DNA from 4 places in the Paenibacillus polygoni genome. Region 1 is predicted to be linked to each of the others. Evidence: a T-box and tRNA genes for the amino acid it is inferred to sense, from the RefSeq annotation. Region 1 holds a T-box; the other regions hold tRNA genes.
The links. The T-box of region 1 lies ahead of thrS (threonine--tRNA ligase). A T-box ahead of a tRNA ligase gene usually reads a tRNA of that ligase, here a tRNA-Thr.
Positions count from the first base shown of each region.

Region 1 (6,920 bases):
CATGCAAACTGCGCACCGTATTGGTATGAATACAACAGCTACAATGGTTATTGGTTTTGGTGAAACCATGGAAGAGAGAGCTTTGCATCTACAGCGTGTACGGGATGCTCAAGATGAATGTATTCAGAACGGATATGATTCGGAAGGATTCCTTGCGTTTATTCCATGGACTTTCCAGCCAGACAACACAAACCTGAAAAAAGAGCGTCAAACACCAGAAGCTTACCTGAAAACAGTAGCAATTAGTCGTTTGTTCCTCGATAATATCAAGAATATTCAGTCTTCATGGGTAACGATGGGACCTGAGGTAGGTAAACTTTCGCTTCGATATGGATGTAATGACTTTGGCAGTACGATGATTGAAGAGAATGTTGTATCTGCTGCGGGTGCAACCCATAAAGTCAATATTCATTCCATTCTGGATCTGATTCGTGAAACAGGCAACATTCCTGCTCAGCGAAATACAAAATACGAAATTCTTCGTGTTTTTGATGAATCAGATCATGCGGTTGTAAATGATTTTGTCATGCAGAACTAATATTTCTTATATAAAAATAAAGCGTACAAGCATAGCCGCTATGCTTGATGTAAATAGGAAAGACCCTTTGACTTCTTTAGAGTCAAAGGGTCTTTTTTATAACCGATTCATATCTCTATCGAATAGAATGCTGGCATTCGGATCGATAGAACGAACGATATATTTGATTCGGCGAGATTCAAATGAATGTATTTTGTAATATAGTACAGGTAGTGTTCCCCACGGCTCGGAATGAAGTGTTGTCTCTTCGAGTTTGTCAACGAATGCTTCGGGGTCACGGTGTAACCGTGTCCTAATGGACTCTTCAATCCGGGTTTTCTCGGTACTTACGATACAGATTTTTCGGTTAAAGGTGTATCCTCTCAAAGAAAAGTGAACACCTTCAAATGCAATCAGATAGGCGATGATGGAGTACATTGCTTGCTGCATTCCAAATGTAACTCCCGCAGCGGTAAGCACAACCAAGTTCACAAGCATAATGACTCGCTCTAATCGATATTTAGATCGATGATTATAAGAGTGATCCAGCGGCCGGATCGTCAGTGTATCGAGCGTACCGCCTTCATATAAGACCATCCCAATTCCAAGTCCGAGGAATAACCCACCGCAAGCCGCAGCAAGCAGTGGGTGTTCAATAAGAGCAGGAAAGGAATGAAGCATAAGAGAGCTAAGTGAAAGAACAACGAGTCCCAGAACCGTCAATATTGCATATTGCCTCTGTACTCTTCGGTAAGAAAGAAGTATAAATGGCAAGTTGAATAAAAATAAGAAAAGTCCTAATCGCATCTCGGTTTGATAGGCGAACATGGCTGAAATTCCTGTTACACCGCCGATGATGAGTTGATTGGGATGTAAAAATAACTCAAGCCCAATAGAAGCAAGAATTCCACCAAGAATAACAAATAGTAGTTTCTTTATCCATGTTCGGTAGGATAGTTTGGCTGATGAGGAAAGAACGGAGTGTGGAGATTGATTCATCTTTGTTCCTCCTTTTCCTACATATTTGTGAAGCCTTTACTGATGATCTATAGGTTTTTCTTTTAACATTTTAGGTTTTGGTTTCTTCTTTTTGTCTTCAAATTTAAATAGTTTATTAAGACCACGGTAGATATGTTTCGATTCTTTCGTAAGCAGTGGTCCTAAGATTGCTAGAATCAAAACATAGATCGCAGCGAAAGGCTGGATAATCAGCATGAGTCCGCCAGCTTGAGCCATATTCGCGAGAATAATAGAAAACTCACCGCGCGATACAATGGTAAGACCAATATTTGAAGAGGCTTTTGTTGAAAGTCCCGCGCTTCGTCCTGCAAGCATACCGGCAATAAAGTTACCAATGAGAGTAACAACGACCGCAATCAGAGCGAGCCAAACGGCTTCTCCACCGAGGGACAAAGGATCAATGGATAATCCGAAGCTGAAGAAGAATATCGCACCAAAGAAATCTTTGAATGGCATAATTAAATGTTCAATACGCTTCGCGTGAGTTGTTTCTGCTAGAACCAGTCCCACGAGAAGAGCACCGATTGCTTCAGCAACGTGAATCGTTTCAGAGAACCCTGCTACGAGGAATAAAGAACCGAAGATAACAAGACCAAACAACTCATTATTACGAATATTAAGCAATTTATTAAGCACAGGAACGAGTTTGCGTCCTACAATAATAACGATAAGCATGTAACCAAGTGCAATCAGTGCACTTAGAATGACACCGCCGACCGAAGAAGAATCACTAAGAACAAGTCCGGAAAGAATGGAAATGTATACAGCGAGGAATACATCTTCAAACATAATAATCCCAAGGATCATCTCTGTTTCCGGATTAGCGGTTCTTTTCAGATCAACTAATACTTTCGCTACAATGGCACTAGACGAAATCGTCGTAATCCCTGCAATAACCAGTACTTCCGCGATCGGAAATCCTGACATAAATCCTAGCAAAAGTCCAAGCGTAAAATTAATGCCTAAATAGATACTTCCACCAACGACAATCGATTTTCCTGATTTAATCAATCGTCCGACTGAGAATTCAAGTCCCAGATAGAAGAGCAAGTAGAGCACACCGATACGACCAAGGAAAGAAATAAAAGGCTCGCTCTCAATAAAACGAAAATCAAGATGCCAAATCTGTGCGGCATGCGGTCCTACTGCCATACCTATCAAAATATAGAAAGGGATAACAGAAAAGCGCAGTTTTGAAGAAATCAGTCCAGCTGCCGCGATGAGTGCAATTGCCAAACCGACTTCAAGTACTAAATGATCCATCGGTTCACCAACTTCCATCCTTTAAGATTTGTTTTAATTTTTGCTGCTGATGTCTTTCTCCGACCGCAACCACTGTCGAGTCTGCTGGAATCTTCACATCAGGACCAGGGCTTACATGTTTATTCTTGTTATTCTTATCGACTACGGCAATAATAGTTGCCCCTGAATTCTGACGGATATCCAGTTCACCAATGGATTTACCGACACAACTGTAATTTGCATCAATTTTATACCATTCAATAATCAGATCATCGAGCGTCATCTCCATACGCTCCAGTTGTTTTGGTTTGTAAGTCATCCCGCCCACGATCGCTGCAAGCTGTCTTGCTTCGTAGTCTTCCAGCGTAATCATTGAAATACTTTGTTCTGGATCATTATATTCAAAGTGATACATTTCACGTCTTCCGTCGTCATGAATCACCACAATAACTTTGTCTCCACTGCTTGTCGTCGCTTGAAATTTACGTCCGATTCCAGGCAGGTCAGTTTCACGAATTTCCATATAGATTAAATCCTCCTAAAGTTTGTTTATAGCCATGAAGCTTTCATAGCAGCGTACATAAAGTGTTTACCATTCGGTTTCTCTATGCACTTACAAACGTGGAGGTGAATTTAACGGGTTTAAGATAAAGCCGGCGCTTTATATTGTCATAAAACACTTTGAATGGCGGTTCGATCATGGGAACCCGAAAAATCATCAGAATGGACAGTATCGTAAAGAGGTATTGCAAAGGGTTGACGGCAGTTAACTTTAGAGGCAACATCGATTTTCGGATCATGGCTTTGGGGTGATGATTCCCCGAGAAATCCATGGGTTCCATGGTTGAATCATGATCGAAAATAGAATGTGACCCTGCAGTCGTGTTACCGAGGGTGGGGATTTGATAAGAAAAAATCACAAATAGACATAGAAAAATCAGTAAGAAACGCTGAATCCAATTCTCTTTTTTCATCCCATCCCCCTCTCTGCAAGATACTGTTACTAAAATAATAACACAAATTTGTTTGGACTCCAAATCCGTTTTTCTTTTTCCCATTCTGAGAATACATGTCATTCTTTCCATTAAGCCGCTTCGTATATCCCCTTCGACTGGGCCATATAATATTTAGAGAAGGGAGTGGGTCTTGTGGAATTGTTCGCGGTATGGACAGAAGTTAACAGCCAATCAGCAGAAGATTGCTTTTATCGATTTATCAAAAATAAAACAAAAGGTCTACATATAAGTAAACAAGGCTTTCGATTTTCCTTTAGGAAACATGGAGGCAAGGCAGCATGGATATGTAAAGGAACGGAAAGTCATCCTGGTTTTAAGGAAGGTTTGCCACGGATGTATCAGATTATGGCTGCAGGTGTAGCTGATTACATTCTTGATCAAAAAGAAGAGGAACAGCTGGGTCACATCCTGAAGCGAGAATGCGTAAATATGGATGCTGAGGAACTTTCAAGGGTCAAAACAATATGCGAACCGCTGCTGAGATCAAGATTCGAAACAGAGCAGGGGACAAGAGAACGAAGGCATGCCAAGCTAACGGAAGGGCTTCTACAAGGAATGAAAGAAATACCTATAATTCATCTGGATGGAGTACTGCGATTTCGGATGCAGAGTTATAAGAAAGAACTTCATGAAATTGTGGAATATGCACTAGATGAATTTTATATGGATCGGCAGTATGAGGAGTTTATGAGTCTTTTGAAATATTTTGTTTATTTCCAAGAGACGAAGGTGCCTCTCGTGCATGTTGTGCATAAAGATCAGCACGAATTTGTCTTGTATGATGAATACATGCGTCCTATGGTACTTCCTCCCGATGAAAGTGTCGTTATGGAAATGCCAGGTATAGAACTTGAAATGGAAGTCGAAGATATGATTATCAGCAGGCTGATCTCCATTTCTCCGAAGAAAATGAAACTGCATACACAGACAGAAGATTTTCCGGTTATCCGATCCATTACACAGATTTTTGAAGATCGAGTGGAAATTTGCCATAATTGCAGACATTGCCGCAACGTGAAAGAAACGGGACAGCTGGCGCTTGACGAAGAGGAATCTTTGGAATTATAATAACTGGTATTAAAAGCAATGACAAAGACATGAGCCGTAGAGACTGGGCCGTACAGAGAGAAGAAACCTGGCTGTAATTTCTTCCGGATACCAACTGCGACTTACCCCTTTGTAGCTGTGGTTTAGAACGCTTGCATTTATGCAGACAAGTAAGAACCGCCGGATTCATGCCCGTTATCTTGCATGCTTCAATGAGGGTTGTCCTGTTTATGAGAGACAACTGAATTAGGGTGGAACCACGAGTATTACACTCGTCCCTTTGCCGGGACGGGTGTTTTTTGCGTCTGCAATAAACATAGCATCGTTCCCCGGCATCCAAAAGGATAAAGGAGGAAATAACAATGTCAGTAAGTATTAAATTACCAGATGGTTCTGTTCGTGAATATGAGAATGGAGCTAGTATCCTTGATGTAGCTGCTTCCATTAGCAGTGGACTCAAAAAAAATGCACTTGCAGGTAAAATGGATGGGATTGTTGTCGATCTTTCTACTCCACTACGTGAAGGTGCACTTGTAGAAATCGTAACTTATGATTCACCTGAAGGGCTTGAAGTGCTTCGCCATAGTACAGCGCATTTGCTGGCACAAGCCGTAAAACGTCTGTTTGGCAGCAAAGAAGTCTTCTTGGGTGTAGGACCTGTGATTGAGGATGGATTCTATTATGATATGGATCTCGAACATGCACTGAATCCAGAAGATCTGCAAAAGATCGAGAAAGAAATGGAACGTATCGTAAATGAGAACCTGCCTATCGTTCGTAAGGAAGTAAGCAGAGAAGAAGCCATTCGCATCTTTGAAGAAGTTCAAGACCCTTATAAACTGGAACTCATTCGTGACTTGCCAGAAGACAGCATCATTTCGATCTATGAGCAAGGCGAATTCTTCGACCTTTGCCGTGGACCGCATGTCCCTTCTACTGGAAAAATCAAAGTGTTTAAGCTGATGAACGTAGCCGGCGCATACTGGCGCGGAGACAGCAAAAATAAAATGCTTCAACGGGTATACGGCACTGCATTTGCTAAAAAAGCACAGCTGGAAGAACATCTTCATTACTTGGAAGAAGCAAAAAAACGCGATCACCGTAAACTTGGTAAAGAACTTAACATGTTTACTTTTTCACAGCTTGTGGGTCAAGGTCTTCCGATCTGGCTTCCAAACGGAGCAAAACTGCGCCGTACGCTAGAACGCTATATTGTAGACCTGGAAGAAAGTCTTGGTTACAAACATGTATATACTCCTGTCCTAGGAAATGTTGAACTATACAAAACTTCTGGACATTTAGAGCACTATGAGGAAGATATGTTCCCAAGAATGGTACTCGACAACGAAGAACTTGTACTTCGTCCAATGAACTGTCCTCACCATATGATGGTATATAAGAGTGAAATGCACAGTTATCGTGATTTGCCGGTTCGTATTGCAGAGCTTGGTATGCAGCACCGTTATGAAATGTCAGGAGCACTGACAGGTTTGCATCGTGTTCGTGCGATGACGCTTAACGATTCTCATATTTTCTGCCGTCCGGATCAGATCAAAGAAGAGTTTGCTCGTGTTATTGAGCTGATTATGATTGCTTATAAAGATTTTGGTATTCACGACTACCGCTTCCGTCTGTCTTATCGCGATCCTCAGGATACTGAGAAATACTTCCCGAATGATGAGATGTGGGAAATGTCCCAGCGTATGTTGAAGGAAGTTGTAGAAAGTCTAGATATGCCGTTCTATGAAGCTGAAGGGGAAGCTGCTTTCTATGGTCCTAAACTTGATGTTCAAGTTAAAACTGCACTGGGTAAAGAAGAAACACTATCGACTGTTCAGCTCGACTTCTTGCTTCCAGAGCGTTTTGAACTGGAGTATGTAGGTGATGATGGACAAAAACACCGCCCAGTTGTTATCCACCGCGGTATTTTGGGAACTATGGAACGTTTCACTGCATTCTTGCTCGAAAATTATGCAGGTAATTTGCCGCTTTGGCTGTCTCCAGTTCAAGCAAAAGTAATTCCTGTATCTGTTCATTTCGAGAAGTATGCTCGTGAAGTGGAAGAACAGCTTAGACGC
Region 1 is NZ_CP127162.1:1,505,034-1,511,953, forward strand. Features, by position in the region: gene mqnC (cyclic dehypoxanthinyl futalosine synthase) at 1-538, shown strand, start outside; gene QPK24_RS07275 (YitT family protein) at 635-1,516, opposite strand; gene QPK24_RS07280 (cation:proton antiporter) at 1,553-2,800, opposite strand; gene QPK24_RS07285 (cation:proton antiporter regulatory subunit) at 2,805-3,302, opposite strand; gene QPK24_RS07290 (hypothetical protein) at 3,385-3,753, opposite strand; gene QPK24_RS07295 (putative sporulation protein YtxC) at 3,928-4,863, shown strand; T-box leader at 4,873-5,125, shown strand; gene thrS (threonine--tRNA ligase) at 5,205-6,920, shown strand, end outside.

Region 2 (6,920 bases), 1.1 Mb from region 1:
CCTCTTTTTTCTGCTTTTTGGTATCAGGAGACTTTAACCTGGGGGTATTCTGATGAGTAAACACGATCAAGAGTTTTCATGGCAAGAGGTGCCAAAGACGCAAAGAAACAATTTTAGAAAGACGTTTTCAGTAATGCTAGCATTCACTTTCTTCTCGGCTAGTATGCTGGCAGGGGGGACGCTCGGAGTCAGTTTGACGTTTATGCAGTTCATGGGAATTGTGCTTGGGGGTAACTTGATTTTAGGTATTTATACCGGAGCACTGGCACATATTGCTGCTAAAACAGGTCTTTCCACACACTTGTTGGCCAAATATTCGTTTGGTGGGAAAGGTTCATACCTGCCTTCGTTCTTGCTTGGATTTACACAGGTAGGATGGTTCGGTGTTGGTGTGGCGATGTTCGCTGTACCCGTCGCTAAAGCGATGGATTGGAACGTGTATCTTTTAATTTTCATATTTGGTTTAGCAATGACAGCAACAGCTATTTTCGGTATCAAGTCACTCGTTATTCTTGGATATATTGCGGTTCCCGCTATTGCCATTCTTGGCGGTTACTCTGTATTTGAAGGAGTAGACACGCTGGGCGGTTTTCAAGGCTTGTTAGATTACATGCCGACAGAGTCGATTACCGTGGCAGCGGCACTAACGATTTGTATTGGATCATTCATTAGCGGCGGTACGTTGACGCCAGACTTTGCGCGTTTTTCTCAAACATCTAAACAAGCAGTGACTGCGACAGTTATTTCTTTCTTCTTAGGTAACTCACTTATGTTCTTGTTCGGAGCAGTCGGCGCAATGGCTTATAACCTGTCAGATATCTCGGAGGTTATGTTCCTGCAGGGGTTGATCCTTCCAGCGATCATCGTTTTGGGACTGAATATCTGGACGACGAACGATAACGCCCTATACGCTTCCGGGCTGGGTTTTGCAAATATCACTAAAATTTCGAAAAAGTTCTTCGTTATTGTTAACGGCATCGTGGGTACCGTATTTGCTATGTGGATGTATAACAACTTTGTTGGTTTCCTGAATGTGCTCGGCGCAGCGATTCCTTCGATCGGGGCCATCATTATTGCAGACTACTTTGTTGTGAAGCGTAGAAACTATAAGCCATTTGCCGAAATGACATTCAAAAATGTAAACTGGGTAGCGATGGTTGCATGGGCAATCGGTGTAGCCTTTGCTCAGCTGGCCCCAGGAATTACACCACTAAACGCACTAATCGGTACGGCAGCAGCTTACATCGTTTTAATGCTGGTCGTTCCTGCGAAAGAATCCAAAGAAATGGGGAATTTAAATGATTATACAGAACGCAAAATTGCGGGGTAAAGAAGGATTATGGAATATTGTCGTGAAAGACGGGAAGTTTGGGCAAATCACACAATCTTTGGACACGACAACGAATGAGGAAGTTCTTGACGTGAGCGGTGCACTTGTGCTGCCGCCATTCATTGAACCTCATATTCATCTGGATACAACGTTAACAGCAGGCGAGCCGGAATGGAATTTGAGCGGGACATTGTTTGAAGGGATTCAGCGTTGGTCTGAACGTAAGGCATTCCTGACACATGAAGACGTTAAAACACGTTCCAAAACAGCACTAAAATGGCAGGTCGCACAAGGTATTCAGCATGTACGGACACATGTAGACGTGACCGATCCAAGTCTCACCGCTGTTAAAGCAATGCTCGAAGTGAAAGAAGAAATGGCACCCTATGTTGACATTCAGCTTGTTGCATTCCCACAGGAAGGTATTCACTCCTACCCGAACGGCGTGGAACTAATGGAAGAGGCGCTGAAGATGGGCGTTGACGTGGTCGGCGGTATCCCTCATTTCGAATTTACGAGAGAATATGGCGTGGATTCAATGAAGGTTGCATTTGACCTTGCTGAAAAATATGACCGTCTTATCGATATTCACTGCGATGAAATTGATGACGAACAATCCCGTTTCTTAGAAGTTGTAGCTAAAGAAGCTTACGAACGCGGCTTAGGTTCCCGGACAACAGCAAGCCACACGACGGCAATGGGATCTTATAATGATGCTTACACTTATAAATTGTTCAGACTTCTTAAGATGGCGGACCTGAATTTCGTATCCAATCCGCTGGTCAACATCCACTTGCAAGGACGTTTCGACACGTATCCGAAAAGAAGAGGGCTGACTCGCGTCAAAGAGCTGCAAGAAGCCGGGCTTAATGTGTGCTTCGGACACGATGATATCTTTGATCCATGGTATCCGCTTGGTACAGGCAACATGCTTCAAGTACTGCACATGGGTATCCATGCTTCTCAGCTGCTTGGTTACGATCAAATCGTGAATTCAATTGATCTTATTACGAAAAATAGTGCAAGAACCCTGCATATTGAAGATATGTACGGTATTGAAGAAGGTAAACCAGCGAACTTCATCGTTCTTGAAGCAGAGAATGAATATGAGGCGATCCGTAAACAAGCTGCAGTGCTTTATTCTTTCAGAGGCGGCCGCAAAATTGCCGAAACAAAACCTAGGGACACGTCAATCATTCTTGAGAATGGTTTGGAAAAAGTCACTTTCAATAAATAATTAAATGAAGCAAGCGATGCATCAAGCATTGCTTGCTTCATTAACTTTAAACCCCCGCATTGTATACAGGGTGAAAAGAGAACGTATACCGCGAACTCTTCCTGCATACATGAGGGGGTTTTTTGTAATAATAAATTTATATTATCTGCTATGTCATTTTTTAATGGCTAACTTAAAAGAATTTTGAGGGGTCTAAAAATATCCATACAATCAACGCGATGTTTAAACAAGTGAGACATAATCCGCCTATAAGGTAACCTGTAAATACTCTGTTTTTCTTTTTTTGGTAAATGATAAGTGGTACCAAGTAAAGCCATTGATAAAAACCAACAAATACATGATTTAATATAAAGAAACCATCATCGATCATACCGAGTAACATCAAGCCATATGCACCAAAATAAAAAACGATTACATAAACAAAACTTAATAAAAAACTCGATAAAAATTTACTGTTCAACTTTCCACAACCTTTCTTACAACTAAGAAGAGAGAATTACATAGTCGATCATTTGGGTAAATAAAAGGACTTATTTTGAATACGAAAGACCTGGGAAAACTGTATATTCATCGACGTTGAAAAAGTCTACTTTTTTCATAGTTTCAATTTTCCGTTTAGTTATTACAAAATCCCATATTTCTCCTTTTAAAATATCTTCATATAGAATAACTTTCACTCTAACTTTTAAGGAATGAGTTAATTCCTGTGCATCAACAATTTTATAGTCCATAATCGCTGGGTACATTCCACCTATAGGTAACTTATCATAACCTTCCACTGATACTGATTTAATTAATGCATCATCTCTTTCATCGTAACCAATCATAAATGTTCCAATAATGTTTTTAAGACTTGCCCAACCACTACCAATGAAATCAAGATCTTGTTTCCATATATCTTCCTGAGAAGGTATCGATTTGTCATTGATAGTTACCGTTTGATTCTTTTGGTTCCAACCTACATTCGCATCTAATGCCTCTGCTACCATACTTATAGGCACCATTACTCGGTTATTGACGATCTGAGGAGCTACATCTGAATTAACTTGTTGACCGTTAACCACGATCCTAATGTTCACCTTAGCAAAAGCTAAACCAACCATTATGCTAAGAGAAAAAACAACCACAAAAAGTGAGATGAATAGTTTCTTCTTTATTTTTATCGCCTCCATTTGTAAATGTATATAATGAAAGACGTTATAAATTTGATTGTAGTTACATTATTTGGTTTCACTATACGAAAAACTTCTACATTAGAAATATTGTTTATCATTCTATATAGTTATCTTTTGAAAGTTGATATTAAAATATGAGACTATTTTTAAGTGAGATGATAAATGAAAGATGATCAATGAGGACAGTGATGATTTGGAGGGTGCGATACCCTATTTCTCATGAATAAAAGGGGTGATTTACTATTAGAATAGCTCTATTCAATATGATATATTATTTATGTCCTCTTAAGAAAGAGACATTTACAATGTGCATATGATGCAGTAATTAAAGATATTTAATTTATTGATCGATGGTTTTTATTACTAGTTGAATATGTTTTTGAAATATGATAAATTATAAATCCGGTAAGGATTTTCTGACAGATTTTAAGCTGAATGTCCTTTCTAAGGTCTGATATTTTGCTGGTGAGTGTTCACTGAAGATATCACAGCGCAAAAATCATTGTTTGGTGGCGATAGCGGAGGGGTTCCACACGTACCCATCCCGAACACGACCGTTAAGCCCTCCAGCGCCAATGGTACTTGGACCGCAGGGTCCTGGGAGAGTAGGACGCCGCCAAGCAGTTAACCTTTTAGGTTATATTTTTACTGAATCATTTATTTTAACGATGAGGGGCCATAGCTCAGCTGGGAGAGCGCCTGCCTTGCAAGCAGGAGGTCAGCGGTTCGATCCCGCTTGGCTCCACCACTATTCCCTGATAGCTCAGTTGGTAGAGCACTCGACTGTTAATCGAGTTGTCACAGGTTCGAGTCCTGTTCGGGGAGCCAGCGGCCCGTTGGTCAAGGGGTTAAGACACCTCCCTTTCACGGAGGTAACAGGGGTTCGAATCCCCTACGGGTCATTTGATATGGAGATTTAGCTCAGCTGGGAGAGCATCTGCCTTACAAGCAGAGGGTCGGGGGTTCGATCCCCTCAATCTCCACCATACAATTGAAGCAGGACGAAATCCTGTGAATTCATCAAATTTATTCTAGCTCCCAATATGGGGTGTATGGTATAATCGTATTAATTAGCCGGTGTAGCTCAACTGGTAGAGCAACTGACTTGTAATCAGTAGGTTGGGGGTTCAAGTCCTCTCGCCGGCACCAGTTTCATATGGAGGATTAGCGAAGTGGCCAAACGCATCAGACTGTAAATCTGCTCCCTTACGGGTTCGGTGGTTCGAATCCATCATCCTCCACCAGTTTTTAGGGGCATAGTTTAAAGGTAGAACAACGGTCTCCAAAACCGTTGGTGTGGGTTCAATTCCTGCTGCCCCTGCCAATTTTCTAATTGTATAGAATAATGATATATGGCGGTCGTGGCGAAGGGGTTAACGCACCGGATTGTGGCTCCGGCATTCGTGGGTTCAAGTCCCATCGATCGCCCTTGTACAACTTATCGCTGTTGGGGATTAGCCAAGCGGTAAGGCAACGGACTTTGACTCCGTCATGCATAGGTTCAAATCCTATATCCCCAGCCATTTTTTAGTACGAGCCATTAGCTCAGTTGGTAGAGCACCTGACTTTTAATCAGGGTGTCGAAGGTTCGAGTCCTTCATGGCTCACCATGATATATGCGCGTGTGGCGGAATTGGCAGACGCACTAGACTTAGGATCTAGCGTCTTTGACGTGGGGGTTCGAGTCCCTTCACGCGCATCCTTTCATTGCGGACATGGGTCAGCGGTAGACTTTTGCCTTGCCAAGGCAAGAGCCGCTGATTTCCGTTGTCTGCTTTTATATTTTTTGCGCCCTTAGCTCAGCTGGATAGAGCGTTTGACTACGAATCAAAAGGCCGGGAGTTCGAATCTCTCAGGGCGCGCCATTTTTTTTAACAAGCCGGTGTGGCGGAATTGGCAGACGCGCGCGACTCAAAATCGTGAGGGAAACCGTGGGGGTTCGAGTCCCTTCACCGGCATTTATAAATCGGGATGTAGCTCAGCTTGGTAGAGCACCTGGTTTGGGACCAGGGGGTCGCATGTTCAAATCGTGTCATCCCGATATTTATACGCGGGTGTAGTTCAATGGTAGAACTTCAGCCTTCCAAGCTGATAGCGTGGGTTCGATTCCCATCACCCGCTTCATGAATAAACCTCTTTGCGAAAGCGTAGGGGTTTTTATTATGGATTTAGTCAGATGAGTGTGTGACACGCGCAAAACAAAAATTACCCGCTATGAACTGCACTCGGATGTTAGTTGATGTCTATCAATAGAATGTAGTTCATTTTACTAGTAGTCCTGATTTATCTGATTTTACAGAAGCGTAAGTAATGATCTACTCGGGTTTTCCTTTTCCAGGCTAGATATCGATACACACCTAAAAGCGAGGAAGCTGAAATAGATAAATTCATTGAAGAAGTGACTGCTATGGAAGATCCAAATGAACATAGACCTGTTTTTACTGAATTACTTCTTACATACAGCGTCAAGATAGAAGTAAACCATGGTATTCGAAATTAAAAAAGTACAGTGAAGTGAAAATCGACTTCTATTTAAAGTGATCGTATAGTACAATAAGTCATTTTTTTACTCTTCCCTATTCCTTAAACCCCAAGCCTCAGAATGGATTTAATAGGCTTGGGGTTCTTTTTATACGATGACATGAAAAACACACTATATGAATATTTCACAATAGATAATAATAAACATACTTACATACTTCGAACATATCCACCAAATACACCTCTCTATAAGTTTAAAATAGCAAATATTTTAAACTAGTACGGATGTAAAGATTTATTATCTTACACCTTACTATTTATTTATAACCCAAGAAATATATCCTAGTGTACTGCGATAAATCTAAATCTAACAAGAATAGAACATTACAGATTTCTGTCCGAGCGAGTGAGGCAACATAGCGAATAAAGGGCGTAAGTAAAAGACTTCTTTTTTAGTGGAAAATATATGGACAGTACCCGTAAACAGAAGGACGTGTACGATTAGGATGAATATTAGAATTTTAGCTATTGAGTTACATTCTACTTTAGAGGCTGAGAATACATTTAATGACATTGTAGAAATGATTAAAATGTGGGATAAATAGGTGTTTAAAAAAATTGAATACATCAAATTTCAGAAAAATTTAATTGTGATTTTGATATATTCTTACCGGGCAACGGTATCAAATCATGTGGA
Region 2 is NZ_CP127162.1:2,592,096-2,599,015, reverse strand. Features, by position in the region: gene codB (cytosine permease) at 53-1,330, shown strand; gene QPK24_RS12655 (cytosine deaminase) at 1,299-2,567, shown strand; gene QPK24_RS12650 (copper amine oxidase N-terminal domain-containing protein) at 3,098-3,631, opposite strand; rRNA gene rrf (5S ribosomal RNA) at 4,248-4,364, shown strand; tRNA gene QPK24_RS12640 (tRNA-Ala) at 4,415-4,490, shown strand; tRNA gene QPK24_RS12635 (tRNA-Asn) at 4,495-4,570, shown strand; tRNA gene QPK24_RS12630 (tRNA-Glu) at 4,573-4,644, shown strand; tRNA gene QPK24_RS12625 (tRNA-Val) at 4,653-4,728, shown strand; tRNA gene QPK24_RS12620 (tRNA-Thr) at 4,816-4,891, shown strand; tRNA gene QPK24_RS12615 (tRNA-Tyr) at 4,901-4,986, shown strand; tRNA gene QPK24_RS12610 (tRNA-Trp) at 4,993-5,066, shown strand; tRNA gene QPK24_RS12605 (tRNA-His) at 5,098-5,170, shown strand; tRNA gene QPK24_RS12600 (tRNA-Gln) at 5,191-5,265, shown strand; tRNA gene QPK24_RS12595 (tRNA-Lys) at 5,277-5,352, shown strand; tRNA gene QPK24_RS12590 (tRNA-Leu) at 5,361-5,441, shown strand; tRNA gene QPK24_RS12585 (tRNA-Arg) at 5,531-5,607, shown strand; tRNA gene QPK24_RS12580 (tRNA-Leu) at 5,621-5,700, shown strand; tRNA gene QPK24_RS12575 (tRNA-Pro) at 5,710-5,783, shown strand; tRNA gene QPK24_RS12570 (tRNA-Gly) at 5,793-5,863, shown strand.
Region 2: it has a tRNA-Thr gene. The T-box ahead of thrS (threonine--tRNA ligase) is inferred to sense a tRNA for this amino acid. The anticodon was not compared.

Region 3 (6,920 bases), 2.1 Mb from region 1:
CGATACACAAGTTCGTAGCAATACGGTAGATCCATGTAGAAAACTTCTGTTCAGGATCATATTTCTCCATATTCCGGTATACCCGTAAAAAAGTTTCCTGTACAATATCTTCCGCTTCGTGCCGATTATTGAGCATACGATAAGCCAAATGAAATAATTTGTCTTTGTATAACTCAACAAGCTCAGCAAATGCTCGCTGATCTCCCTTTAGTATGAGTTTGACCAACCTTTTTTCTAAATTGTCCACCATCTATTCCCCCAGACTTGCTGATGGGTCTTTCGTACCGCCCTATTTGGCTTACCTACATCATTCAAATCGTAATCGATGTACACCTAAAATGCAATCCATTTCAGCGAAGAATCCATTAAAAATATTACAAAAAAACGGGGTCTCTTTTACAAGATCCCCGTTAATTGAAAAACCTATAGTCATGATTTCGTTTTGTTATCTAACGACTTATCAACCTGTATTTCGTAGTCCTGCAGCAATACCATTGATGGTTAACAACACTTCACGAAGCAGCTCCGCATCATCGCCGTCTTGCTCACGCAGTTCACGCAGCTCTGCAAGCAGTTGTACTTGGAGATAACTCAATGGATCAACATACGGATTACGCAAACGGATCGATTCTTGAATAACAGGTACGTTATCCAAAATTTCCTGTTGTCCTGTTACTTTAAGTAACAGATCTTTGGTTAACTTATATTCTTCTTTAATAAGTCCCACAATCCGATTACGTACTTCTTCATCCTTAACCATATAAGTATACTGTTTGGAAATATTCATATCTGCTTTGGCTACTGCCATTTGTACTGTATCAATCAAGGTACTAAAGAAAGGATAGTTATTATACATATCTTGTAGAACCTTCATGTTCTCTTCCTTACCTTGGTAGAAACTCTGTAGCCCCGTACCAGCTGCGTACCATGCCGGGAAGAGGTAACGGCTCTGTGTCCATGCAAACACCCATGGAATCGCACGCAGGTCCTCAAAACGGTCACTATTCTTACGCTTAGATGGACGAGAACCAATATTTAATTCCCCAATCTCAGGTAAAGGTGTAGATTCTTTAAAGAAACTGAAGAAATCTTTGTCGCGGAAAATAAGATCTTGGTACTTTTCCAGTGAAACTTCAGAGATCTCTTTAATGATTTCTTTCCAGCCTGCTTCTTTTTCATCGACTTTCTCCGTACGAGCAGCAGTTGCTGATGTTAATAGTGCAGATGTAGCTTGCTCTAGGCTGCGATAAGCAATCCCTTTAAGTGAATAACGAGAAGAGATAACCTCTCCTTGTTCAGTAATTTTAATTCCTCCACCTATGGTATGAGACGGCTGAGCCAAGATACTACGATTTAATGTCATTCCTCCGCGTCCAAGAGCTCCTCCGCGTCCATGGAAGAATTTCAATTTCACTCCATAATCTTTACTCATTGCCGTAATATCATTCATCGCCACAAGCAGTTCCCAGTTCGCAGTAACTACTCCGCCGTCTTTGTTACTGTCGGAGTATCCGAGCATAATTTCTTGTACGTCATTTCTCGCTTGGACACTTCTGCGATATACCGGTAAATCAAACAGACGTTTCATGATTTGCGGCGCAGCATGTAAGTCATCAATAGTCTCAAATAAAGGTACAGATTGAATAGAGCATACAACAGTGCCGTCTGGTTCAACACGATACAACCCAACCTCTTTAGCCAGGACCATTACTTCGAGCAGATCACTTGCACCTCGTGTCATACTAATCAGATAACTATTTATGCAGTTCTTTCCGTACTCTTTTTGAGCCCGGTAGATGGTACGATACACTTCCAAGCATTCATGTGTATTCTCACTGTATTTAAAGTGAGATGATGTTAATGGACGCGGATCATTGAGCAAATCAGCAAGTAAATTAATTTTTTCTTCCTCGCTGAGCGCTGAATAATCTTCCACAATATTCATATGAGCTAAAATTTCTGTCATCGCATTTTCATGCTCTTGACTGTGCTGACGAATATCTAAAGTAGCAGTGTGGAATCCAAAAAGTTCTACTTGGCGGATCGTTTTCTTGATATACGTATCTGCAACATAGTCAGCATAATGATGACGCAAGCTACAATCGATCACTTTCAAATCACGAATTAATTCTTCTGGTGAGTCATACCGGTTCGGCTGACCCAATGTACTCTCATCCAGAATATTACTTAGTTTAGTAATCATATAAGCAAGCTTAATACGGTAAGGTTCTTTCTCATTACGCCATATGTCTGCTTTCTTAATGACAACATGTTTTCGATCTTCTTCGATCGAAGCCATTAATTCTTCCGATACGTTTACGATATTAGTGCTAAAACTTAGAACCCCCATCAGTTCAATGAGAATACGTTTATATTCGCGTATAGCAAGCTTACGTTGTACTCGAAGAGTCTCCCAAGTTACATCAGAAGTTACCGATGGATTTCCATCACGGTCTCCACCGATCCAAGAGCCGAATTTCAGGTACGTTGGTACATGCCAGCGATTTTCTGGGTAATATTTTTGCAAGCAGCGTTCTAGTTCTTCGTAAACATCCGGTAGTACATGGAATAAAGTTTCATGGAAATAGTACATTCCATTTCTTACTTCATCAAGCACAGTTGGTTTACGATCTCTCAGTTCGTCCGTTTGCCACAGGGTAATCACTTCGTTAAGTAATTTCTCCCGCAGCTGTTCACGTTCTCGGAGCGTTAGTATAGGATTATCTAATAGCATGACATCTTCTGATATACGTTTATGTATATCCAGAATAACACGACGCATGGCTTCCGTAGGATGCGCAGTCATAACAAGCTCAAGTGAAAGAGAACTTAGGATTTCTTCAACATCACTGTATTCAAACCCTTTTTCCTTCAAAGTCTTAACAGCCATTTCGATTGATCCTGGCTGTACAGTCTCTCCTGCAGATCTTTCGTAGTCACGTTTGCGACGAATTCGGTGGTTCTGTTCCGCAATGTTCACCAATTGAAAGTAAACTGCAAAAGCCCGTATCACTTGATGGCGCTTCTCAGAATCTAATTGCTTGATCATACTAAGGAATTCTTGATACAACTCTGGCGTATATTCGGCCCGTAAAGCCTTACTGGTTTCACGGATTTTTTCTACTACATCTAGAAGTTCATTACCTCCTTGATGAACGAGAACCTCCCCGAGTATATTACCAAGAAACCGCACATCCCGGCGCAACAAGTTGTTAGAATTGCTTTTGTTCGCGGTTACCATAATTTCTGTCATGCTTATCCTCCTATCTCCTGCTTATTACAAATTCTACGTAAAAAATGACACCTTCATAACATAATACAATAAAAATCAGTGAAAATCTTTAGTTTTGTGATAGAAAATACAGGTTTTTTGTAACTTTTAATGTAAAATACTGCTTTTCTTGTCGTATTTCTAGAGATTTTCTTGATTAATTCAACCAGTGGATAAGCTGAATTGTTCCTTTTATATGTTAATCCATGTATCCAAAATTTATTTGCAATTGCATAAAAGCAAGTACAATCTAGTAACAAGCATACAACCAGTAATACACTTAATGATCCCATAAACATATCTATATATACAAAAAAAAGCCCAGTTACTAAACCAGACTTTGCGTTAAAAGATTGGAGCGGGTGATGGGAATCGAACCCACGCTATCAGCTTGGAAGGCTGAAGTTCTACCATTGAACTACACCCGCATATTAAGTATCGGGATGACACGATTTGAACATGCGACCCCCTGGTCCCAAACCAGGTGCTCTACCAAGCTGAGCTACATCCCGATATTTAAATGGCGCGCCCTGAGAGATTCGAACTCCCGGCCTTTTGATTCGTAGTCAAACGCTCTATCCAGCTGAGCTAAGGGCGCAAATATGGAGCGGACGACGGGAATCGAACCCGCGACCCTCGCCTTGGCAAGGCGATGCTCTACCGCTGAGCCACGTCCGCAAAAATCAATGCGCGTGAAGGGACTCGAACCCCCACGTCAAGGACGCTAGATCCTAAGTCTAGTGCGTCTGCCAATTCCGCCACACGCGCATGTGATTATATGGTGAGCCATGAAGGGCTCGAACCTTCGACACCCTGATTAAAAGTCAGGTGCTCTACCAACTGAGCTAATGGCTCTTATAAATGGCTGGGGATATAGGATTTGAACCTATGCATGACGGAGTCAAAGTCCGTTGCCTTACCGCTTGGCTAATCCCCAACATTCTTATATGATTTGTACTTTACTCACATTATATACACATTCAAAGAATGAATGGTGGAGATTGAGGGGATCGAACCCCCGACCCTCTGCTTGTAAGGCAGATGCTCTCCCAGCTGAGCTAAATCTCCATATAAAGTGACCCGTAGGGGATTCGAACCCCTGTTACCTCCGTGAAAGGGAGGTGTCTTAACCCCTTGACCAACGGGCCTTAATAAACAAGCTCTCAACCGGGATCGAACCGGTGACCTCATCCTTACCATGGATGCACTCTACCTACTGAGCTATGAGAGCAATGGCTCCCCGAACAGGGCTCGAACCTGTGACAACTCGATTAACAGTCGAGTGCTCTACCAACTGAGCTATCAGGGAATAGTAACCATTAGTAGTAAACACATTCCTCAGTTACCTGAGGTAAGGATGTTCGCTTGGCAGCGTCCTACTCTCCCAGGACCCTGCGGTCCAAGTACCATCGGCGCTGGAGGGCTTAACGGTCGTGTTCGGGATGGGTACGTGTGGAACCCCTCCGCTATCGCCACCAAACGTGATTTTTGCGCTGTGATATCTTCAGTGAATACTCACCAGCAAAATATCAGACCTTAGAAAGGACATGCAGCTTAAAATCATCGGAAAATTCATACGCTCTTCGCGTTTACTTGGGTTCTACACGGAAGTGTGAATCAAGAAACAAGCGTTTAGTTTTCCTTCAAGGATTTGCTCCCTGAAAACTAGATACGAAACAATCTTTGCAATTTAAATAGCTTATGCTTCCGAAGTAGCTTTCCTTCAGAAAGCTTGTAGGATAAGCCCTCGACCGATTAGTACTGGTCAGCTCCATGCATTGCTGCACTTCCACCCCCAGCCTATCTACCTCGTCGTCTTCAAGGGGTCTTACTAGTTGGGAAATCTCATCTTGAGGTGGGCTTCGCGCTTAGATGCTTTCAGCGCTTATCCCTTCCATACATAGCTACCCAGCGATGCTCCTGGCGGAACAACTGGTACACCAGCGGTATGTCCATCCCGGTCCTCTCGTACTAAGGACAGCTCCTCTCAAATTTCCTACGCCCACGACAGATAGGGACCGAACTGTCTCACGACGTTCTGAACCCAGCTCGCGTACCGCTTTAATGGGCGAACAGCCCAACCCTTGGGACCTACTTCAGCCCCAGGATGCGATGAGCCGACATCGAGGTGCCAAACCTCCCCGTCGATGTGGACTCTTGGGGGAGATAAGCCTGTTATCCCCAGGGTAGCTTTTATCCGTTGAGCGATGGCCCTTCCATGCGGTACCACCGGATCACTAAGCCCGACTTTCGTCCCTGCTCGACTTGTAGGTCTCGCAGTCAAGCTCCCTTGTGCCTTTACACTCTGCGAATGATTTCCAACCATTCTGAGGGAACCTTTGGGCGCCTCCGTTACTCTTTAGGAGGCGACCGCCCCAGTCAAACTGCCCACCTGACACTGTCCTCGCACCGGATTACGGTACCAAGTTAGAACCTAGATACGATCAGGGTGGTATCCCAACGTTGCCTCCACACAAGCTGGCGCTCATGCTTCTTAGGCTCCCACCTATCCTGTACAGATCGTACCCAAATCCAATATCAAGCTGCAGTAAAGCTCCATGGGGTCTTTCCGTCTTGTCGCGGGTAACCTGCATCTTCACAGGTATTAAAATTTCACCGGATCTCTCGTTGAGACAGCGCCCAAGTCGTTACGCCATTCGTGCGGGTCAGAATTTACCTGACAAGGAATTTCGCTACCTTAGGACCGTTATAGTTACGGCCGCCGTTTACTGGGGCTTCGGTTCATAGCTTCGGATTACTCCTAACCACTCCCCTTAACCTTCCAGCACCGGGCAGGCGTCAGCCCGTATACTTCGCCTTGCGGCTTCGCACAGACCTGTGTTTTTGCTAAACAGTCGCTTGGGCCTTTTCACTGCGGCCCCCTCGTGCTATTCACACTACCGGGGCACCCCTTCTCCCGAAGTTACGGGGTCATTTTGCCGAGTTCCTTAACGAGAGTTCTTCCGCGCGCCTTAGAATTCTCTTCTCACCTACCTGTGTCGGTTTACGGTACGGGCACCTTCATCTGGCTAGAGGCTTTTCTTGGCAGTCTGAGATCATGACCTTCGCTACTGTAATTTTCACTCCCCATCACAGCCCAGCCTTACGATGTGCGGATTTGCCTACACATCAGCCTCACTGCTTGGACAGACATCCATCAGTCTGCGTCACTACCCTACTGCGTCCCCCCATCGCTCGTAACGATTTACGGTGGTACAGGAATTTCGACCTGTTGTCCTTCGACTACGCCTTTCGGCCTCGCCTTAGGTCCCGACTTACCCTGAGCGGACGAGCCTTCCTCAGGAACCCTTAGGTTTTCGGCGGATCAGATTCTCACTGATCTTTTCGTTACTCATACCGGCATTCTCACTTGTATGCAGTCCAGCAGTCCTTCCGGTCTACCTTCAACCCGGCATACAACGCTCCCCTACCCCTGATGCAAAGCATCAAGCCATAGCTTCGGTGGTGTGTTTAGCCCCGTTACATTTTCGGCGCAGAGTCACTCGACCAGTGAGCTATTACGCACTCTTTAAATGGTGGCTGCTTCTAAGCCAACATCCTGGTTGTCTGTGCAACTCCACATCCTTTCCCACTTAACACACACTTGGGGACCTTAGCTGATGGTCTGGGCTGTTTCCCTTTCGACAAT
Region 3 is NZ_CP127162.1:4,354,303-4,361,222, forward strand. Features, by position in the region: gene sigW (RNA polymerase sigma factor SigW) at 1-247, opposite strand, end outside; gene ppc (phosphoenolpyruvate carboxylase) at 461-3,253, opposite strand; tRNA gene QPK24_RS20875 (tRNA-Gly) at 3,626-3,699, opposite strand; tRNA gene QPK24_RS20880 (tRNA-Pro) at 3,710-3,783, opposite strand; tRNA gene QPK24_RS20885 (tRNA-Arg) at 3,793-3,869, opposite strand; tRNA gene QPK24_RS20890 (tRNA-Gly) at 3,875-3,949, opposite strand; tRNA gene QPK24_RS20895 (tRNA-Leu) at 3,959-4,039, opposite strand; tRNA gene QPK24_RS20900 (tRNA-Lys) at 4,051-4,126, opposite strand; tRNA gene QPK24_RS20905 (tRNA-Gln) at 4,134-4,208, opposite strand; tRNA gene QPK24_RS20910 (tRNA-Val) at 4,264-4,339, opposite strand; tRNA gene QPK24_RS20915 (tRNA-Glu) at 4,348-4,419, opposite strand; tRNA gene QPK24_RS20920 (tRNA-Thr) at 4,430-4,502, opposite strand; tRNA gene QPK24_RS20925 (tRNA-Asn) at 4,505-4,580, opposite strand; rRNA gene rrf (5S ribosomal RNA) at 4,635-4,751, opposite strand; rRNA gene QPK24_RS20935 (23S ribosomal RNA) at 5,007-6,920, opposite strand, start outside.
Region 3: it has a tRNA-Thr gene. The T-box ahead of thrS (threonine--tRNA ligase) is inferred to sense a tRNA for this amino acid. The anticodon was not compared.

Region 4 (6,920 bases), 1.2 Mb from region 1:
ACTGTTTTACAATCAGCCATGGCGAGGAGAACATCTGCTGAGAAATGACGCCCGTTCCGCTAAGTATTTGCCAGAGTGCAAGAATACCTATAGGAAGCAGTGCTCCTCGTAAAAAGAGTCTCCTTTTTCCTCCCATTCCTTTTCGAGTTTGCCTCTTGCTTATTTGTACAGACGGATTTTTTCGTAATGTCAGTGGTAAAGCCATCTTCACTTCGCCCCTTTATATCTTATATTTGTATTCCTAACGCCTGCTTAAATACTGTACGCTTCCTGTTCTTCCCGATGATCAAGCTCTTCTAGTACATGCGTACGCAGCTCTGTGAAAGCACGGCTTGTTCTTTTGCGAGGATAAGGCAGGTCAATTGGGACAACTGCTTTTATTCGTCCGGGGCGCCGGTCCATCACAACAACACGGGTTGATAAAAACACTGCTTCATCAATGTCATGCGTGACGAGGACCATTGCTGTTTTATTCGTTTGCCATATATCCAGCAGCGCCTCCTGCATATGCCCTCTCGTGAAAGCATCAAGCGCTCCAAATGGTTCATCTAGCAGCAGTACTTCAGGTTTACGAAGAAGGGCTCTCGCGATAGCTACTCGTTGAGACATCCCGCCTGATAACTGCCGTGGATAGGATTTCTCAAAACCATTCAGTTTAACCAGCTCAATCAGCTTCTGTACATCATTTCTTACATCCAGATTTTTGAGGGACAGATCAGCCGCGATATTTTTCTCTACATTCAGCCAAGGGAATAACCTCGGTTCTTGAAAAATGAATCCTTTCTCTTGAGAAGGACGCTCCACCCTTTTCCCCTTGAGCAGTACCTCTCCTTCATAATCCCGATCAAGCCCTGCTATAATCTTAAGCAAGGTACTTTTCCCGCATCCACTGGGTCCGATGACCGTAGTAAAGTCTCCTTCTTTCACAGACAAATCTATGGAATCCAGTACATGGGTATCGCCTTGCTCGCTTCGGAACGTCTTACTAACCTCATTAATCTCTAATATGTAGCGCAGTTCATCATTTAACATCTACAGTCCCTCCGATTCATTATCAATGTTCTTGATCTTGCAATACTGAAATTCAGTCCATAAAAAAAGAGATCCGACAGCACCTGATGTGCTTGCCGAATCTCTGGTGGTTCCAGTCAATTCGTAGTCCCCAAAATTTTGGGTCATCGTATAGGATTTGGCTCATCTTATCAAGGGAAAAGAATCTTGTCAATACCCGATTGTTTTAGTATGAATTAATTTTAATGAATAGCACATACAAAGAATAGAGTTACATTAATTTCTATATGAATAAAAATAAGGGTTGACAAGGTGATTTGCAGACTGATAAGATTTGGTCCATCAAAGCAACACTATCTAGCTGAATCTACTGGACGACCAGAGATTTGGAGATCTTAGAAACTCTTTTACGATCTCCCAAATCCTGTCGTCCTTTTTTTTCGGCTAAATACCACTAAACAGGTGTGAATACATTGTAAAAGGAGGCTAGACCATCATGAATCAAACTGCCTATTTATCTCGTAATTATGCGCCAAGCAGAGAGCTCAAAGCAGGTGCCAGACAATTGCATCGCTTAGCAGAGGGAAGTCAACCAGAGCAGCCGTACACTTTATTTACGCTTAAACCTCTTGGTCCCTTGCTCGGAGCCGAAATTGAAGGTGTCGATTTAGCAGTTCCCCTCAGTTCAGAATTAAAAGCAGAGCTGCATCATGCCTTTCTCGAATGGAAAGTTCTCTTCTTCCGTAATCAAGATATCACGAGTGAACAACAAGTTGCTTTTGCCAAAGAGTGGGGTGAACTGGAGAAACACCCTTTCTTGCCTCAAGGAAATGCAGAGGAGATTACCCGTTTTGAGAAAAATGCCAATATGACTGGTAACGAAAATATCTGGCATACGGATGTATCCTGGCGTCAAGAGCCTGCTCTTGGATCCGTTCTCCGCCTTTCTGAAGTTCCGGCTCTAGGTGGAGATACCTTATGGTGCGACATGGGCGCAGCCTACGATAATCTGCCCGACGAGATTAAAGAGCGCATTGATGGTCTAACCGCTATACACGATTTCACCACTACTTTTGGCCGCTTTCTGCCGCCTGATGTACTCAACGTGAAGCAAGCCGAATTCCCGGCCGCAGAACACCCTATCGTACGTACACACCCCGAGACAGGCAGAAAAACCTTATTCGTAAATGCGGTCTTCACGATCCGTATTGTTGGTCTGGAAGAAGAGCAGAGCGAGCAACTCCTAAATTACCTGTTCAGCCAGGCTCATATTCCTGAATATCAGATCCGCTTCCGCTGGGAACCTAATTCAGTAGCCTTCTGGGATAACAGAGCAACCCAGCATTATGCTGTATCCGATTATTTTCCTCACCGCCGGGTAGCAGAGCGAGTATCGATAGCGGGAGATCGTCCTTTTTAGATCTTACGCAACCTTGCTGCAGTATTTCGCTTTATCACAAACTTTGGATGGGAGTTAAAAAAAATGAAACGTCGTTCAAGTAATAAATCCAAAATGGTTACACTCGTAACCGTTCTACTTATGGTGCTTACCGCTTGCAGTAATGAAAATCGAACTTCCCCATCCATTAGTGGTGGATCTGCAGAAGCTGCTGCTGGAAGTAAATCAACCGAGGTAACTGTTCATATTGCTCGCCTTGGAGGAATCAGTCCTCTTATGATTGCAGAGGAAAAAGGGTGGATTGATGAGGCCTTCGCAGAGAAAGGCGCCAAAGTAGAGTGGAGTAACTTTACGAGCGGTCCTCCTATACTAGAAGCCATTGTATCTAATCGGATAGACCTCTCTTCCATGGGTGACGGAGCTGTGATCACAGGCTTGTCCAATCAGATACCTTTTGAAATTATCGGACTGTTAGGTGATGGAAAGGATCTAAATACGGTGATTGTTCCTGTAAATAGCACCATCTCCTCTGTTGCTGATTTGAAAGGAAAAACGATTGGTGTTGCCAAAGGGACGACAAGTCACGTGTACTTAATCAAAATTTTGCAGTCCATCGGTCTATCCCAGGATGACGTTAAACAGATCAATCTGCAAGCAGATGATGCTTTAGCTGCTTTTGAGACAGGACAACTGGATGCCTGGATAACCCTTGACCCTTATGTAACCTTAAGTGTGGAGCAAAAAAAGGCGAAAATCATTGAAGTCGAGGGGGAATTCCTTGCTCCCTTATCCATGATCGCTAGAACTGGTTTTGTTAAGGAACATCCAGAACTCGTTACAGAATATTTAAAAGTGTACCAAAAGACACTCGACTGGCAACGCGATAACCTTGACGAAGCAGCTGCTCTTTATGAAAAACATTCTAAAATGCCTGCTTCTGTCATCAAAACGGTACTGGAGCGAAGTGCCAATCAGCTCTCTGCCTATACATCTCAGGCTATAGAAGCCCATGAAGCATCCTCGGAAATACTGCTAAACAATAAATTCTTAAAAAAGAAGCCTGACTTTACAAAAGCAATTAACAATACGTTTGTTGAAGAACTGAATTAAATGAACTGCTACCCCCCATTGCTTTTAGTCCGAATGACTAGAGTATAAAAGACACAAGAGTACTTACAGTTACTGTGCCTCTCTATCTGGTCTTTAACACAAGTAGACAGGCATGAAATCTGAAATTTGTATACTATTTTTTTTATTCTATCATTGGCAGGCCTCATACCCCTCGTACACTTAGTTTTGTTATATCCGCCCTTATTGTAAGAAAACCATTATAGCGGGAGTCCGCATATCCAAGGAGGAGTTTATTCATGAATAATGTTATTCATAACCAAGTAGTTCAGCTAGAAATTGTACCGGTAGCCGGAAGAATTGGAGCGGAAGTGAGAGGTATCGATTTATCGGAGGATCTCTTTCCTGCGGTCATTCAGTCCATACAAGAAGCTTTGCTCAAGTACAAAGTTCTCTTCTTTAGGGATCAACATCAACTAGATGATGAGGGGCAAGAGCGATTTGCCAAACTTTTAGGAGAACTGTATGCACATCCCACTGTGCCCGTTAAAGATGGTACCCAAGCTGTACTTGAACTGGATTCTGCCCACGGAGGCCGTGCTAATGCTTGGCACACCGATGTTACCTTTGTTGAAGCTTATCCTAAAGCATCCATTCTGCGCTCCGTGGTAATTCCTCCTGCTGGAGGAGATACCGTATGGGCCAACACCGCAGCGGCATACGAAGATCTATCTCCTGAATTAAAAGAGCTCTCCGGCAGCCTTCGCGCAATCCACTCCAATGCTTTTGATTATGCGGCATCTGCCCAACAAGAAGCTGCAAGAGAGCAGACGCAGCGAAAAAACAACGCCTTTGTCTCGACGGTATATCAAACCGAGCATCCGGTAGTAAGAGTCCATCCCGAAACAGGAGAACGTCACTTGCTATTAGGACAATTTGTAAGAAGGATATCGGGGCTCAGAACGGCAGATTCAGATCGAATCATCGATATTTTACAAGAGCATGTTACCAGACTTGAAAATACAGTTCGCTGGCGCTGGGCCGTAGGTGATGTGGTGGTTTGGGATAACCGAGCAACACAGCATTATGCAATTAATGACTATGGCGATGAGCACCGTGTAGTACGGCGTGTTACCATCGCTGGCGATATTCCGATTGGTATCGATGGTCGTAGAAGTATAACGCTTCAACCAAAAAAAGAACAGGCCGATTAATACACCTGCCTGCTCTATACTCCATATAATAATATTAAAAAACCCCTTCGCTTTCGCGAAGGGGTTTACTGTGAAGCGGGTGATGGGAATCGAACCCACGCTATCAGCTTGGAAGGCTGAAGTTCTACCATTGAACTACACCCGCGTATAAATATCGGGATGACACGATTTGAACATGCGACCCCCTGGTCCCAAACCAGGTGCTCTACCAAGCTGAGCTACATCCCGTTATTTAAATGGCGCGCCCTGAGAGATTCGAACTCCCGGCCTTTTGATTCGTAGTCAAACGCTCTATCCAGCTGAGCTAAGGGCGCAAATATGGAGCGGACGACGGGAATCGAACCCGCGACCCTCGCCTTGGCAAGGCGATGCTCTACCGCTGAGCCACGTCCGCGAAATATATGGTGCGGTCGAGAGGACTCGAACCTCCACGGGGGTTAGCCCACACGGACCTGAACCGTGCGCGTCTGCCAATTCCGCCACGACCGCATATATATAAAAGTGAGCCATGAAGGGCTCGAACCTTCGACACCCTGATTAAAAGTCAGGTGCTCTACCAACTGAGCTAATGGCTCGTACTAAAAATGGCTGGGGATATAGGATTTGAACCTATGCATGACGGAGTCAAAGTCCGTTGCCTTACCGCTTGGCTAATCCCCAACAGTGATAAGGTTTAAAAATGGGGCGATCGATGGGACTTGAACCCACGAATGCCGGAGCCACAGACCGGTGCGTTAACCCCTTCGCCACGACCGCCATAACAAAATACTTTAAAAATAAATCTGGTGGAGGATGATGGATTCGAACCACCGAACCCGTAAGGGAGCAGATTTACAGTCTGATGCGTTTGGCCACTTCGCTAATCCTCCATAATGAAACTGGTGCCGGCGAGAGGACTTGAACCCCCAACCTACTGATTACAAGTCAGTTGCTCTACCAGTTGAGCTACACCGGCTAATTGATTACGATATACCATACTCCATTTTACTGAAGTTAAGATAAAAGTGGCGGAACTGACGGGATTCGAACCCGCGATCTCCTGCGTGACAGGCAGGCATGTTAGGCCTCTACACCACAGTTCCAGGTATTACAATTGCGGGGGCAGGATTTGAACCTGCGACCTTCGGGTTATGAGCCCGACGAGCTACCGAGCTGCTCCACCCCGCGATAGTTATATGGTGGAGATTGAGGGGATCGAACCCCCGACCCTCTGCTTGTAAGGCAGATGCTCTCCCAGCTGAGCTAAATCTCCATATAAAGTGACCCGTAGGGGATTCGAACCCCTGTTACCTCCGTGAAAGGGAGGTGTCTTAACCCCTTGACCAACGGGCCTTACTGTATTAAATATTCCAAAAAGTTCGCAACGGAGAAAGAGGGATTCGAACCCTCGAGACGCTTGTGACGCCTACACGATTTCCAATCGTGCTCCTTCGGCCAGCTCGGACACTTCTCCAAAAGTGGCTCCCCGAACAGGGCTCGAACCTGTGACAACTCGATTAACAGTCGAGTGCTCTACCAACTGAGCTATCAGGGAATAGTGGTGGAGCCAAGCGGGATCGAACCGCTGACCTCCTGCGTGCAAGGCAGGCGCTCTCCCAGCTGAGCTATGGCCCCATAATGGGATTATGAGATTAAATGGTGGGCCCTAGTGGACTCGAACCACCGACCTCACCCTTATCAGGGGTGCGCTCTAACCAGCTGAGCTAAGGGCCCTCATCGTTAATTAAACGATTAGGCGAAAAAATAACCCAAAAGGGTATTTGCTTGGCGGCGTCCTACTCTCCCAGGACCCTGCGGTCCAAGTACCATCGGCGCTGGAGGGCTTAACGGTCGTGTTCGGGATGGGTACGTGTGGAACCCCTCCGCTATCGCCACCAAACGAGCATTTGTGAAACAAATGCGATCCGCGTTGGTTTTGGTACATCACTAAATAGTGTGTATAAAACCAATAGCGTTTTTCAGGATTTGCTCCCTGAAAACTAGATACGAAACAATCTTTGCAATTTATATAGCTTATGCTTCCGAAGTAGCTTTACTTCAGAAAGCTTGTAGGATAAGCCCTCGACCGATTAGTACTGGTCAGCTCCATGCATTGCTGCACTTCCACCCCCAGCCTATCTACCTCGTCGTCTTCAAGGGGTCTTACTAGTTGGGAAATCTCATCTTGAGGTGGGCTTCGCGCTTAGATGCTTTCAGCGCTTATCCCTTCCATACATAGCTACCCAGCG
Region 4 is NZ_CP127162.1:275,564-282,483, reverse strand. Features, by position in the region: gene QPK24_RS01485 (ABC transporter permease) at 1-136, opposite strand, end outside; gene QPK24_RS01480 (ABC transporter ATP-binding protein) at 253-1,032, opposite strand; gene QPK24_RS01475 (TauD/TfdA dioxygenase family protein) at 1,508-2,431, shown strand; gene QPK24_RS01470 (ABC transporter substrate-binding protein) at 2,495-3,520, shown strand; gene QPK24_RS01465 (TauD/TfdA dioxygenase family protein) at 3,778-4,692, shown strand; tRNA gene QPK24_RS01460 (tRNA-Gly) at 4,767-4,837, opposite strand; tRNA gene QPK24_RS01455 (tRNA-Pro) at 4,847-4,920, opposite strand; tRNA gene QPK24_RS01450 (tRNA-Arg) at 4,930-5,006, opposite strand; tRNA gene QPK24_RS01445 (tRNA-Gly) at 5,012-5,086, opposite strand; tRNA gene QPK24_RS01440 (tRNA-Leu) at 5,095-5,181, opposite strand; tRNA gene QPK24_RS01435 (tRNA-Lys) at 5,195-5,267, opposite strand; tRNA gene QPK24_RS01430 (tRNA-Gln) at 5,278-5,352, opposite strand; tRNA gene QPK24_RS01425 (tRNA-His) at 5,373-5,448, opposite strand; tRNA gene QPK24_RS01420 (tRNA-Tyr) at 5,476-5,561, opposite strand; tRNA gene QPK24_RS01415 (tRNA-Thr) at 5,572-5,647, opposite strand; tRNA gene QPK24_RS01410 (tRNA-Asp) at 5,698-5,774, opposite strand; tRNA gene QPK24_RS01405 (tRNA-Met) at 5,786-5,859, opposite strand; tRNA gene QPK24_RS01400 (tRNA-Val) at 5,869-5,944, opposite strand; tRNA gene QPK24_RS01395 (tRNA-Glu) at 5,953-6,024, opposite strand; tRNA gene QPK24_RS01390 (tRNA-Ser) at 6,057-6,145, opposite strand; tRNA gene QPK24_RS01385 (tRNA-Asn) at 6,151-6,226, opposite strand; tRNA gene QPK24_RS01380 (tRNA-Ala) at 6,231-6,306, opposite strand; tRNA gene QPK24_RS01375 (tRNA-Ile) at 6,329-6,405, opposite strand; rRNA gene rrf (5S ribosomal RNA) at 6,455-6,571, opposite strand; rRNA gene QPK24_RS01365 (23S ribosomal RNA) at 6,742-6,920, opposite strand, start outside.
Region 4: it has a tRNA-Thr gene. The T-box ahead of thrS (threonine--tRNA ligase) is inferred to sense a tRNA for this amino acid. The anticodon was not compared.